One region of the Pseudomonas sp. DG56-2 genome, then DNA from elsewhere that is predicted to be linked to it. Evidence: predicted binding sites of a transcription regulator. Region 1 holds the regulator's gene; each other region holds the start of a gene.

Evidence for each region. The regulator FliA, encoded in region 1, starts transcription of late flagellar genes. The targets are predictions, from matches to a motif close to CTAAAGTTTNNNNNNNNNNNGCCGNTAA.
Region 2: the regulator FliA is predicted to act here: its motif matches at 3,194-3,221, upstream of D3Z90_RS27480 (methyl-accepting chemotaxis protein).
Region 3: the regulator FliA is predicted to act here: its motif matches at 2,415-2,442, upstream of motA (flagellar motor stator protein MotA).

Annotation. Positions count from the first base shown of each region.
Region 1 is NZ_CP032311.1:4,184,644-4,189,297, reverse strand. It holds gene flhF (flagellar biosynthesis protein FlhF) at 1-653, shown strand, start outside; gene fleN (flagellar synthesis regulator FleN) at 773-1,606, shown strand; gene fliA (RNA polymerase sigma factor FliA) at 1,603-2,343, shown strand; gene D3Z90_RS19135 (chemotaxis response regulator CheY) at 2,448-2,822, shown strand; gene D3Z90_RS19130 (protein phosphatase CheZ) at 2,842-3,630, shown strand; gene D3Z90_RS19125 (chemotaxis protein CheA) at 3,643-4,654, shown strand, end outside.
Region 2 is NZ_CP032311.1:5,126,171-5,130,824, forward strand. It holds gene D3Z90_RS23565 (heavy metal translocating P-type ATPase) at 1-453, shown strand, start outside; gene cueR (Cu(I)-responsive transcriptional regulator) at 450-854, shown strand; gene D3Z90_RS23575 (PA4780 family RIO1-like protein kinase) at 859-1,752, opposite strand; partial or broken gene D3Z90_RS27475 (cache domain-containing protein) at 2,032-3,120, shown strand; gene D3Z90_RS27480 (methyl-accepting chemotaxis protein) at 3,250-3,978, shown strand; gene D3Z90_RS23585 (helix-turn-helix transcriptional regulator) at 4,011-4,654, opposite strand, start outside.
Region 3 is NZ_CP032311.1:5,287,976-5,292,629, reverse strand. It holds gene D3Z90_RS24315 (rhodanese-like domain-containing protein) at 1-795, opposite strand, end outside; gene D3Z90_RS24310 (HDOD domain-containing protein) at 842-2,377, opposite strand; gene motA (flagellar motor stator protein MotA) at 2,508-3,359, shown strand; gene motB (flagellar motor protein MotB) at 3,363-4,382, shown strand; gene D3Z90_RS24295 (TIR domain-containing protein) at 4,449-4,654, opposite strand, start outside.

The DNA.
Region 1 (4,654 bases):
CCATGGTCGGGCCGGCCGGAATGGGCAAGACCACTACACTGGCCAAATTGGCAGCGCGCTATGTGCTCAAGTACGGCGCGCAGAACCTGGCCCTGGTGAGCATGGACAGTTTTCGAATTGGCGCCCAGGAGCAGCTCAAGACATTGGGTCGCATCCTCAACGTGTCAGTGACCCACGTCGATCCGGGGCAGTCCCTGGCCCAGGCGCTTGAGCCACTGCTGCGCAAGCGCGTGGTGCTGATCGATACCGCAGGCCTGCAAGCCAGTGATCCTGCCTTGCGCATGCAACTGGAAACGCTTGCCGGGCGCGGTATTGCGTCAAAAAATTATCTGGTGTTGGCAACGACCAGCCAGAAGCAGGTGCTGACTGCCGCTTATCACAGCTACAAGCGCTGTGGGCTGGCAGGCTGCATCCTGACCAAGCTTGATGAAACAGCCAGCCTCGGGGAAGTTCTGAGCCTGGCCATCAGTCATGAATTGCCAGTGGCCTATCTAACCGATGGTCCACGCATTCCTGACGATCTGCACCTGCCGCGCAGACACCAGTTGGTCAGCCGCGCGGTGAGTGTGCAGATGCAGGAGGAGCCCAGCGAAGAGGCGATGGCCGATATGTTCGCTGATCTCTACCACAGCCCCGGCAAGCGTGTTGGCTGAGGTGATTGTGAAGACGTTGCAAAGTATCTGCATTGATGGACTGCCAGGCATTTTTCAGGTGTTGAAAGCGCAGCCGGTCATGTGGCCTCAGTCTAAGCAAGACAAGGTAATGAACAAACATGGGTAGCATGCATCCCGTACAGGTGATCGCCGTAACTGGCGGCAAAGGTGGCGTCGGCAAGACTAACGTGTCAGTGAACCTTTCATTGGCATTGGCAGAGCTTGGCCGTCGGGTCATGCTGCTCGATGCCGACCTCGGCCTGGCCAACGTCGACGTATTGCTCGGCCTTGCGCCCAAGCGCACTTTGGCCGATGTGATCGAAGGTCGTTGTGAGCTGCGCGATGTGCTGTTGCAAGGGCCGGGGGGCGTGCGCATTGTGCCGGCCGCTTCCGGCACGCAGAGCATGGTGCACCTGGCGCCTGCCCAGCACGCAGGCCTGATCCAGGCATTCAGCGAGATCGGCGACAATCTCGATGTACTGGTGATCGATACCGCTGCGGGTATTGGTGACTCGGTAGTCAGTTTCGTGCGCGCGGCGCAAGAAGTGTTGCTGGTGGTGTGCGACGAGCCCACTTCCATCACCGACGCCTATGCCTTGATCAAATTGCTCAACCGCGATTACGGCATGAATCGCTTCCGCGTCCTGGCCAACATGGCACAAAGCCCTCAAGAGGGCCGCAACCTGTTCGCCAAGTTGACCAAGGTCACAGATCGCTTCCTTGACGTAGCCCTACAATACGTCGGCGCGGTGCCTTACGACGAGTGCGTGCGCAAGGCTGTGCAGAAGCAGCGAGCGGTCTATGAAGCCTTCCCGCGTTCCAAGTGCGCGCTGGCATTCAAGGCCATTGCTCAGAAGGTCGATACCTGGCCGCTGCCGGCAAACCCGCGTGGACACCTGGAGTTTTTTGTCGAGCGCCTGGTGCAACCGACGAGTGCGGGACCTGTGCTATGAACGCCAGCGGTTATCGGATGTACAGCAAGGCTTCTCGCGATGGACAGTACGAGTTGATCGAGCGCTATGCGCCGCTGGTCAAGCGTATCGCCTATCACTTGCTGGCACGTTTGCCAGCCAGTGTGCAGGTGGAGGATTTGATCCAGGCCGGCATGATCGGCCTGCTTGAAGTCTCCAACAAGTACGACGCGAGCAAGGGTGCCAGTTTCGAGACCTACGCCGGTATCCGTATCCGCGGGGCAATGCTTGACGAAGTACGTAAAGGTGATTGGGCGCCGCGCTCGGTCCACCGCAATACCCGCATGGTCAGTGACGCGATACGTGCAATTGAAGCAAAAACCGGCCGTGACGCTAAAGATCACGAGGTTGCTGCCGAACTTCAATTGAGTCTCGATGATTATTACGGGATTTTGAATGACACCCTGGGCAGTCGCCTGTTCAGTTTCGACGACCTGTTGCAGGACGGCGAACATGAAGGCCTGCACGAGGACGGCGCCACCGCCCAGCTCGAGCCTTCGCGCGATCTGGAAGACGAGCGCTTCCAGGCAGCCTTGGCCGACGCGATCGCCAATCTGCCGGAACGCGAGCGTCTGGTGCTGGCGCTGTACTACGACGAGGAACTGAACCTCAAGGAAATCGGTGAGGTCCTGGGTGTCAGTGAGTCGCGCGTCAGCCAGTTGCACAGCCAGTGTGCGGCGCGTTTGCGTAGTCGCCTGGGAGAATGGCGGGCGCGTTGAACGCAGGTTCAATGCAGTCGTGAAACGAAGTACCCGAATTGATTGAATGCGCGTTCAGCGCTGAGCGCGTTAAAGACTGCTTGGAGGTCTAATTGAACAAAGACATGAAAATCCTCATCGTCGACGACTTTTCGACGATGCGGCGGATCATCAAGAACCTGTTGCGTGACCTGGGCTTTACCAACACCCAGGAAGCCGACGACGGCAACACGGCGCTGCCGATGCTCGAAAGCGGTCACTTCGATTTTCTCGTAACCGACTGGAACATGCCTGGCATGTCCGGCATCGACCTGCTGCGCAAAGTGCGCGCCGATGAGCGTCTCAAGCACCTGCCGGTGCTGATGGTCACCGCCGAAGCCAAGCGCGAGCAGATCATCGAAGCGGCACAGGCCGGCGTCAACGGTTATGTGGTCAAGCCGTTCACTGCCCAGGTGCTGAAAGAAAAGATCGAGAAGATCTTCGAGCGCGTCAATAGCTGAGACACGCCACGGGGGCGCTATGGAGCAAACACAATCATCGTTGGACGGCTTTGAGTCGACACTCAAAAAGCACGCCCACGAACTGGTCGACAGCCTCGAACGAGGGAAATTTGGCGACGCGGTGCAACTCATCCATCAGCTGAACCAGACCCGTGACCTCGGCTTGTACCAGGAAGTGGGCAAGCTCACTCGTGAGTTGCACAGCGCGATCGTCAGTTTCCAGATCGATCCGCACATGCCTCAGGCCGAGGAAGTTTCGCAGATTACCGATGCCACCGAGCGCTTGTCCTATGTGGTCAAGCTGACCGAGGGTGCCGCGAATCGCACCATGGACCTGGTCGAGGAGAGCACCCCGGTACTGCACGAACTCAGTGATGAAGCACGTGACCTGCGTGCCGATTGGCAGCGCTTCTTGCGCCGCGAAGTGGCTGCGCCGGAGTTTCGCGAGCTGATGCACCGCGTCGATCGGTTTCTGGAGCGCAGCGAGGAAGGCAGTCGCAAGGTCGCCGGCCACCTCAACGATATTTTGCTGGCTCAGGACTATCAGGACCTGACCGGTCAGGTGATCAAACGTGTTACGGCACTGGTCACCGAAGTAGAAAGCAATCTGCTCAAGCTCGTGCTGATGGCCAGTCAGGTCGACCGTTTTGCCGGTATCGAACATGACCACCAGCAGTTGCGTGCTGAAAAAGATCAAGAAAAACATCCGACTCGGGGTGAAGGTCCGCAGATTCATGCCGATAAGCGTGAAGACGTTGTGTCCGGTCAGGACGATGTCGACGATCTGCTGTCCAGTCTGGGTTTTTAGGGAGCACGTTTAATGAGCTTCGGCGCCGATGAAGAAATCCTCCAGGATTTTCTGGTAGAAGCCGGCGAGATTCTTGAGCAACTGTCCGAGCAATTGGTCGAGCTGGAAAGCCGTCCCGATGATGCCGACCTGCTCAATGCAATCTTTCGCGGTTTTCACACTGTAAAAGGGGGCGCCGGCTTCCTCCAGCTCAACGAGCTGGTGGAGTGCTGCCACATCGCCGAAAACGTCTTCGACATCCTGCGCAAGGGTGAGCGACGCGTCGATTCCGAGCTGATGGACGTGGTCCTGGAAGCGCTGGATACGGTCAACCGCATGTTCGGCCAGGTGCGTGAACGCAGTGATGTCACTGCCGCTACACCTGAGTTGTTGGCGGCACTGGCTCGCCTGGCCGAGCCTGCAGGGGCCGAGCCGGTAGCGGAGCCCGAGCCGGCACCGGTGCTTGAGCAAGCGCCTGAGCCCGTGGCCGAAGCAGACATCACCGATACCGAATTCGAGCAACTGCTTGATTCGCTTAATGCCGTCAAGGCTGAGGCACAAGCGCAAGAACAGGCACCTGTCGCAGCCAGCGACGAGATTACCGACGCCGAGTTCGAATCGCTGCTCGACCAGTTGCATGGCAAGGGGCAGTTCGCACCCGACAGCGTCAGCACGTCTGCACCTGTGGAGCCATCGGCCCAGGGTGCAAGCGATGAAATCACCGATGACGAGTTCGAAGCGCTGCTTGACCAGTTGCATGGCAAGGGCAGCTTTGCCGTCGAGGCCCTGACCGCCACGTCTGCACCGGCACCGCAAGCAGATGCGGCAGCAGCCGGCGATCATATTTCCGAGCATGAGTTCGAAGCCCTGCTCGATGAGTTGCATGGCAAAGGCAAGTTTGCACCCGACAGCGTTGCGACCGCCGCTGCTCCCGCTGCCGCCGTGGCCGCCAAACCTGCAACCGCTCCAGCCCAGGCGCCTGCGCCGGCACCGGTAGCCAAAGCTGCTGCCGCACCGGCCAAGGCCGCGGCACCTGCGTCTGCAC
Region 2 (4,654 bases), 940 kb from region 1:
GCCCAGGCATTGGGCATTACCGACGTACACGCCGAGGTGCTACCAGGAGACAAAGCGGCAAAAGTTGCCGAGCTCAAGCAGTCAGGCGTTGTGGCAATGGTGGGTGACGGTATCAACGACGCCCCCGCACTGGCGGCAGCCGATATCGGCATCGCCATGGGCGGTGGCACTGACGTGGCCATGCAAGCCGCGGGCATCACCCTGATGCGCGGTGATCCACGCCTGGTGCCGGCAGCATTGGAAATCAGCCGCAAAACCTATGCGAAGATTCGGCAGAACTTGTTCTGGGCATTCATCTACAACCTCATTGGCATTCCACTGGCCGCCTTCGGCATGCTCAACCCGGTGCTAGCTGGCGCCGCGATGGCCTTGTCGAGTGTCAGCGTGGTCAGCAACGCGCTGCTATTGAAAACCTGGAAGCCTGAAACCCCATCACAGGACGACGTGCAATGAACATCGGTCAAGCCGCCCGGCGCTCCGGACTGAGCGCCAAGATGATCCGCTACTACGAGTCGATTGGTTTGCTCAAGCCGGCGGTGCGCAGCGACAGTGGCTATCGCTTGTACCAGCAGGAAGACTTGCACCAACTGGCGTTCATCAAGCGTTCGAGAGATCTGGGGTTTTCACTGGAAGAAGTCGCCCGCCTGCTGACCCTGTGGCAGGACCGCCAGCGCGCCAGTGCCGACGTCAAGGCCCTGGCCAGCCAACACATCGATGATCTGAACCGACGCATCGAAGAACTGGTAAGCCTGCGCGATACCTTGAGCGAGCTGGTCACTCATTGCCACGGCGACGATCGCCCGGACTGCCCGATCCTCAAGGATCTGGCAGCCGGGGGCAGTTGCTGTCACTGACGCACTACTGCATCCAGGGCGGGGCTGGTTCCTCGTCCTTGCTCGAACCCCGCTCGGCGTCCTCTCTGATGGCACGCCGACGGGCCTCATCGAAGCGCGCTGCGTCAATCTCGCGCATAACTCCTTTGACATCAGCCGTGTGCTCGTCCAGCGCGAACTGCCCCGTAAGCTCGCTCTCCGGCAACAAGTCACCAGACTGGTACAGGGCCCACATTTCATGGGCATATCGGGTTTTCCGGAGTTCCGGGGCAAAGCGCCCGAAGTACGCCGCCATGTTGCCGACATCACGCTCCAGCATGCTGAATGCGTGGTTGTTACCCGCCGCATCCACCGCTTGTGGCAAGTCGATGATCACCGGCCCTTCCGGCCCCAGCAGCACGTTGAACTCCGACAAGTCGCCATGCACGAGGCCCGCACATAGCATCAGCACGATCTGACGAATCACGAAAGCGTGATATTCGCGCGCTTGATCCGGCTCCAGGTACACATCGTTGAGCCGAGGAGCGGCATCACCATGTTCGTCGGCCACCAGCTCCATCAGCAGTACACCGTCGAGAAAGTCGTAGGGGCGCGGCACCCGCACACCCGCATTGGCGAGTCGGAACAGAGCAGCCACCTCGGCGTTCTGCCAGGCGTCCTCAGCCTCCTTGCGTCCGTACTTGGAGCCTTTGGCCATGGCTCGGGCCTGACGGCTGTTGCGTACTTTACGCCCTTCCTGATACTCGGCCGCCTGACGGAAGCTGCGCTTGTTCGCCTCTTTGTAGACCTTGGCACAGCGCAATTCCTTTCCGCAGCGCACCACGTACACGGCGGCCTCCTTGCCACTCATCAGCGGTCGGAGTACCTCATCGACCAGTCCATCTTCAACCAGTGGTTCAATGCGTTTTGGAGTCTTCATCGGCTTTTGTCGGGGGTCCTGTTCTGCCAGACACGTAATTTTTTGTAGGTTACCGGTACTGCACCGGCTTTTCGCTGTTTCAAGACCGCACAGCGTTGTAACGGCAATCCGTCTGACTTGCCATTCTTTTTATGGGCACTGACGAGGGAGTAGTCATTTCCGACGTTAGTTCCCAATGAATACCGGACTTTAACCGAGGTCGGACTTTATTTCTGAAACAAATGGCCGATGCAGTCTGAAGCAGCCTCGTGTGTTTACAAGAAAAATTCTGGAGCGCGGATGAACATCAAACAAAAACTGACATGGGCCTTTGCCGTTATCGCCGGTTTGCCTGTCATCCTGGTCGCCACGCTGGTCGTCCTCAATTTACGCAGTGAGGCCAAAGAAGGTTTCGTTGATGGCAGTAATCGCGAAATTCGCCAAGTGGCCAACGCCATGCAGCTGTTCTTCGAGGGCATCAGTCAGAACGTCGACTATCTGGCCGCTCAGCCGTTGATCAGCGCCAGCGGCAACGACGTCAAGAAGCATATGAGCGCCGATGCTGCGCAGATTGTTCAGAGCGAGCAAGACCAAAAGCTCTTCAATATGTTTGCAAGCCTGGCGGCCAGCCATCCGGCCTATGCCTATGTGTCCTACGGACTGAGTGACGGTGGTTATGCCTTCTGGCCGGGCGATCCAAAGATGGCCAACTATGACCCGCGCCAACGCCCTTGGTATCAGGCCGCAATGGCCAGTCCGGGCAAGACCCTGCGCACCGACGCGTACTACTGGGCCAGTGACGACGCGGTGCTGGTCAGCACCGTGCGCGCCGTCGCCAACCAGCTTGGCAATCCAGGCGGGGTGGTCAACATCGACGTGTCGCTCAAGCAACTGACCGAAATCATCAAGCAGATCAAACTGGGTGAGAGTGGCTACCTGATGCTGCTCGAAGATAACGGCAACGTACTGGTCGACCCCCGCGCCCCCGCACACAACTTCAAAAACCTGGCCACCCTCGGCGATGGCTACGCGCAGCTGGCCAAGGCCGGTAAAGGGCTGGTCGAGGTCGAACTCGACGGTGAGCGCTACATGGCCAATGTCTGGCCCTCGGAGCAGTTGGGCTGGAACTTCATCGGTCTGATACGTCACGACGAAGTCATGCAGGGCGCTACTCAACTGACCTGGATTGTATCGATCATCGCCCTGGTGCTGGCGGGTGTGTTCGCACTGGTTGGCGCCACCTTCGCCAAACTGATCGTGCGACCGATCCACAGTGTTACCAATGGCCTGGAAGGCATCGCCCAAGGCGAAGGTGATCTGACCCGTAGCCTCGAGGTTCGCGGGCGCGACGAAACCGCGCAATTGGCCAGTTGGTTCAACCAGTTCCTGGCAGCCATCCGCAACCTGATTCAGAGCATCGGTCAGGCCGCCAGTAAAATCCTTGCGACCTCCAGCAGCTCCACTCAGGTTTCCCACGACATGGCCGAAGCGGCCGGGCGTCAGCGCGAAGCGGTAGATATGGTGTCGACAGCCTTCCACGAAATGGTTGCCACCGCCAACGAGGTTGCCCGTTCTTGCAGCCAGGCGGCAGATTCGGCCGACAGCGGTCAACAACAGGCGCGCGAAGGCCAGCAGCAGATCGACGACGCGGTGCAAAGCGTCGATCGCCTGAGCCAGGAGATTCAACAGTCAGCGCAATCGATGCAGCAACTGGAACGTGACAGCAATGCTATTCAATCGATTCTTGGCACCATTCGTTCGATTGCCGAGCAAACCAACCTGCTGGCCCTTAACGCAGCCATCGAAGCCGCCCGCGCAGGTGAACAGGGCCGCGGTTTTGCCGTGGTAGCCGACGAAGTTCGGGCCTTGGCCAAACGTACCGCCGACTCCACCGCCGAGATCGACGGTCTGCTCGGAAACCTCGCCAATCGCACCAGCGAAGTCGCCCAGCAAATGCATGCCAGCCTGGAGATCTCGCAATTGTCGGTCAACCGCATTGGAATGGCGCGCAGCAGTTTTGGACAGATTCGCGAGTCAGTCGACGTCATTCGCGACATGAACACCCAAATTGCCACGGCGGCCGAAGAACAGCACCAGGTGGCCGAAGACATCAACCGGCATATCAGCCAGATTCATGGTGACGCGCAATTGGTGGCTGAACTGGCCAACTCGGCGCGCCAGGACTCACAAAGCCTTGCGGGCTTGTCCAACGAACTGGATGCGCTGGTGCGCAGGTTCCGTACCTGAACGCCGCCGTGGGCCTAACTACGTGGGAGTAACTAAAGGCGCAACTCACCCGGAGTGAAGCCGAACAGGCCCTTGAACGCTGCAATGTAGGCCGAGGTGGAGTCGTAACCGCAACCTAGCGCGGCTTCGGTGACACTTTGCCCGGCCTCCAGCGCCGTCAGAGAAGACAGTAGGCGCATGCGCTGGCGCCAGCCGCGAAAGCTCAAACCGGTTTCACGCTGGAACAAACGCATCAAGGTTTTCTCCGAGGTGTTCAGGCGCTGCGCCCATTGCCCCAGCGTTTGCCCGTGCTGCGGGTGGGCGAGCAATTCGTTGCACACTTCAAGCAAGCGCGGGTGTTTAGGCAAGGGCAAGGAAAAGCCTACCTGCGGCAATGCCTGCAACTGATCCAGCAACACCGCCACCAGTCGTGCTTCAGCGCTGTCGCCTTCGGGATAGTTCACCGGCAACAAGCAGAACTGTTTGATCAATTCTCGCGCCAGCGGCGTGACTTCCAATACCCGGCACTGCCCTGGCGCCCAGCCAGCTTCTTCGCGGCGTACATACAGGCTGCGCATTTCCGCTTGCATCGAGGTGACCACCTCGTGCTCCACTCCGGCTGGAATCCAGATACCCCATTGAGGCGGAGCAAAGTAGCTGCCTTCATCGGTGTAGACACCGAGCACGCCACTGATCG
Region 3 (4,654 bases), 1.1 Mb from region 1:
GGTGTCGGGGTGGTTGCCCCATTCGCCCCAGGATCCGGCATAGGCTTTGACCCGAGGGTAGCCCAGATGCTTGGCTACCAGGTAGGTAAAGCCGGAGCGGTGATGAGTCTGGCAGTGGGTGACCACTTCCTTGTCTTTACTGATACCCAGTTGCTCGAGGATTTCGGGCATGTCCTTGCGGATGCGCAAGGCATCGTTCATGTCCATGCCGGCAGTCCACTCGAAGTTGACTGCGCCGGGAATGTGTCCGCCTTTGGCTGCCAACACTTTCTCGCCACGGTATTCGGCGGCGCTGCGTGCATCCCAGATCGCCAGGTCGGCAGCACCGATGCGGCTTTGCAGGTATTCACGGGTGGCCGTGGGCTCTTCGTGCAGCGTCAGGCTGACGGTAGCGCCAGCATGGCTCGGTACTTCAGTGCTCAGGGTGCTCGCCGGCCACGCTTGAGCGCCGCCGTTGAGGTAGTGGTAACGCTTGTGGCCGATGACATCGAGCAGCCAGATAAAGCGTCCAGCCCAGCCACCGCCTTCGTCGTCATATACCACATAGATCGCATTGTCGTTGTGGCCGAGTTCGGCGAACAGCTTTTCCAGATCGGCTTTGGCTGGCAGCAGGCCCGGTGCAGGGGGCTGGCCCAGTTGGGTACGCTTTGGGTCGACAAAGCGAGCGCCCGGAATATGCCCGCTGTTATAGCGGTTGATGCTGGTCAGATCTACCAGGATCAACTCTGGTACATCAAGCCGGGCTTGCAGGTCAGCCGGCTCGATTACCAGGGGCAAGCCAGAAAAGTCAGTCATCCAGAGTCTCCAGGGCGGATCAGAGGGGGCGATTGTAGCGCATGGGTCAGGCGCTGCGGTTGCTGAAGGCAGTCAGGGCTCGCTCGATACATTGCGCGGTTTTGCCAAAGGCTTGCACGCTGACATCGGCCATCGGTTTTCCACCTTGGTCGGCAATCAGCACCATTACTACCCGGCCATTGCTCGACAGCGAGCGCAGCAACACGTGTTCGCTGCGGAAACACGTACGCAGGTGTGGCGGTAACAGGGCGGAAAATTGAACACTATTCTCCGGCGTCAGGCGTAACTGAGCTGATGAGCTCATGAGGCGCTGAAGCAACTTGCTCTGTTCGATCGACACAACCAGGCTGGTGGCTTCTGCCGGAATTCCGGCTGTTTGATGGACGCGTAACTGGGTAGCGGTCTTGTCGGTCATCAACAGCATCACCCGTTGCATGCCACAGGCTACCAAGGCATCACGGGCCACGGTGGTCAGGTGTATGGCATTGCTGAACGGGCTAGGCTCGCTCAATAACTCGGCGCAGAGTTTGCGCCAAGTGCCCAAGGCCTGGGTCGAAGGTGGCGGCGGAGCGATCTGGCCGGGGTGCAGGCGGCGCTGATTCCAGGGCCAGAGCAAGGCCTCGGCCGGGTGGAACAGGTCATGACAGGCATGGTGACGGGCACTGGTGGCTGCCTGTTGGTGCACCAGTTGTTGTACCTCGTCCAGTGATGTTTGCAAATACAGACTGGTGAGCAGTTGCCAGCGTCGGACATGAGGGTTGGTCCAACCCACTTGTGCAGCCAACGCCAAGCCATTGGCCAGCAGTACAGTGTTGGCAGGCTGGTTGAACCAACGTCGCAAGTTCGGCCGTTCGTCCAGGCGTCGCTGCTGGCGCAGGCTGTTTTGGTCGCGGGCAATGTGCAGGGCCTGCGCCAGCAAGCGGCGCTCCTCCTGCAGCAGTTGATAGCCGCGGGTGACCCAGTCTGGAAGTCGCCAGTGTTCGGCCAGCGCCTTGCACAGGCTCAACACGCGCACCCCAAACAACTCCATTTCGACCTGTTGTGCCGATTCACCCTTGTGCACGACGCGCAGCTCCCAGTCTTCGAGAAGCTTGGGGAAGGTCAGTGCCAATGGCCATAAGGGCGAAAGAAACAACAGGCTGCCCCAGTGAATTTCCTGCCAGAGTCGGGCCAGGCGGCTGGCAAACAGGCCGTTGGCCTGCTGGCTGGCGTGCTGGCTGACCATCTGTAACTGACGCAAGGTCGGTGCGATCTCGCACTCAGCAAGGACTGGCAGGCGCTCGAGCAGCTCTGCTGTGCGCGCCAGGCCCAGGCGATTCAAGGCGATTTCCAAGCTCTCGGCAGGCTCGCCGATGCTTGTGTTGGTGTGATGATTGGCCTCGCGCATGACCCCAAGCACCAAGGCTGGGCTGTCCTGCATCAATTCGGCGATATCGCGCAGAGAGCGACGGCTATCGGCAATTGCGGCGTTGACCCGCTCATAGCTGGTGATGGGAATGGGCAATCGAACGCTATCTAGTAGCTTGACCCAGGCAGCGAGTGTTTTCGGTGTTTGATCTGGCACGTTGGTTTCAATAGGCATGCTGGAAGGGGCCGAACTGGCTTTTCGCCTTGACTGACTATAGTCTGGCGCAGATCTGCCGATAAGTAGAAGAAGAGTTTTTTTAACTTCCGTTCACGACCCCGACCACGACAGTAAGTGCTTTCAATCTATGGCTAAAATTATCGGCATCATCGTCGTATTCGCGAGTGTGCTCGGCGGATATGTTCTGTCTCACGGCAAAATTGCGGCACTGATTCAGCCTTTCGAGGTCTTGATCATCGGTGGCGCAGCCTTTGGTGCGTTCTTGCAGGCGAACCCCGGTTACATGACCATGCATGTAATCAAAAAGTCGCTGAAAATGTTCGGCACACGCTTTACCCACACGTTTTATGTCGAGGTGCTCGGGTTGGTCTACGAGATCCTCAACAAAAGCCGCCGCGAAGGCATGATGGCGATCGAGGCCGATATCGAAGATGCCGCCTCCAGCCCGATCTTTGCCAAATACCCGGCGGTGCTGGGCGATGAACGTATGACTGCCTTCATCTGTGACTATCTGCGCATCATGTCCACCGGCAACATGGCTCCCCATGAGCTCGAAGGCCTGTTCGACATGGAGCTGTTGAGCATGAAGGAAGAGCTCGAGCACCCGTCCCATGCCGTGACCGGTATCGCCGATGGCATGCCAGGCTTCGGTATCGTGGCTGCAGTATTGGGTATCGTGGTGACCATGGCCTCGTTGGGCGATGGCGACCAGCAGGCCATCGGCCTGCACGTGGGTGCGGCGTTGGTAGGTACCTTCTTCGGTATTCTCGCGGCCTACGGTTTCTTCGGCCCGCTGGCCACCGCGCTGCGCCAGGACGCCCGCGAAGAACTCAACGTCTATGAAGCGATCAAGGCTTCGCTGGTGGCTTCGGCTTCCGGCATGCCGCCGTCTCTGGCAGTGGAATTCGGGCGCAAGGTGCTGTTCCCGGCCCACCGTCCAAGTTTCGCCGAGCTGGAACAAGCGGTTCGCGGACGCTAAGTCATGGAGAATAATCAGCCCATTATCGTCAAGCGCGTAAAGCGCTTTGGCGACGGCCACCACGGTGGTGCCTGGAAGATCGCCTTCGCCGACTTTGCTACGGCGATGATGGCGCTCTTCCTGGTGCTTTGGTTGATGTCCACTGCCACACCGGAACAGAAAATCGCCATTGCCGGGTACTTCAAGGACCCCATCGGTTTTTCGGAAAGCGGTACGCCCTACATTATTGACCTGGGCGGTTCGCCCGAGCTTGCCCCGGAAAAGACCATCAACCCTGAAGTCAAATCCGAACCGACGCCGGACACCAGCATTCAACTGGATCAGGACAAGGTCGAAAGTATGGCCGAGCAGGTTGAGCGTGAGCGCCTCGAACTGCTTTTGCAGGAGTTGCAGAACAAGGTCGACGAGAACCCGGAACTGCAGAAGTTCAAGGACCAGATTCTGTTCGAGATTACCCAGGATGGCCTGCGTATCCAGATCATGGACGCTGAAAACAGACCAATGTTCGACCTCGGTAGTGCCCGCTTGCAGCCGTATTTCGAAGACATCCTTCTGGCGATGGCCGATACCATCAAGGCTGTACCGAACAAGATCAGTATCAGTGGCCATACCGACGCCAAGCCGTACGCTGGCACCGGAGACTTCGGCAACTGGGAGCTGTCGGCCAACCGTGCCAACGCAGCGCGTCGTGCTCTGGTTGCGGGTGGCTACCCGGATACCCAGGTTGCCCGCGTGGTTGGTTATGCTTCGTCTTCGTTGTTTGATCGGGCCAATCCGCTCAATCCGGTCAATCGGCGTATCGATATTATCGTGCTGACCAAAAAGGCCCAGCGCACCATCGAGGGCGAGCAGCCGCAGCCCGGTGCACCAGAAGGGGCCGCGCCAGGTGCCGACGCCCCGGCACCCAATCCGGCCTCGCCAGCCCCCGCGCCTGTTGACGAGCCCATGCAGCCACGTGAACTGCGTCAGAAGCTGAACATCTTCGAGGATGGCGTATTGAAGATGGACGAGAGCAAGGAGTAATCCCAGCCTTTGCCTGCAACGCCCGTCAACAGCAATGTTCACGGGCGTTGTGCTTTCTGGCGAAAGTCAAAAGCCACGGCGGATCTTGGCCTTGAGGTCAGCGTGGAAGAAGCCGGCATTCAGTCGATTGGTGGCGTCGGCGTGAGCACCTTCACTACAAATAGAGCGGCGGAATGTCTGTTCGTCGTGGTAGGCGAGCACGAACAGATCGATGTGTTCGCGCAGGCTCATGATGGGCCACTTCTCCAGAAATCCAGGCAGCGCGCAGTGTG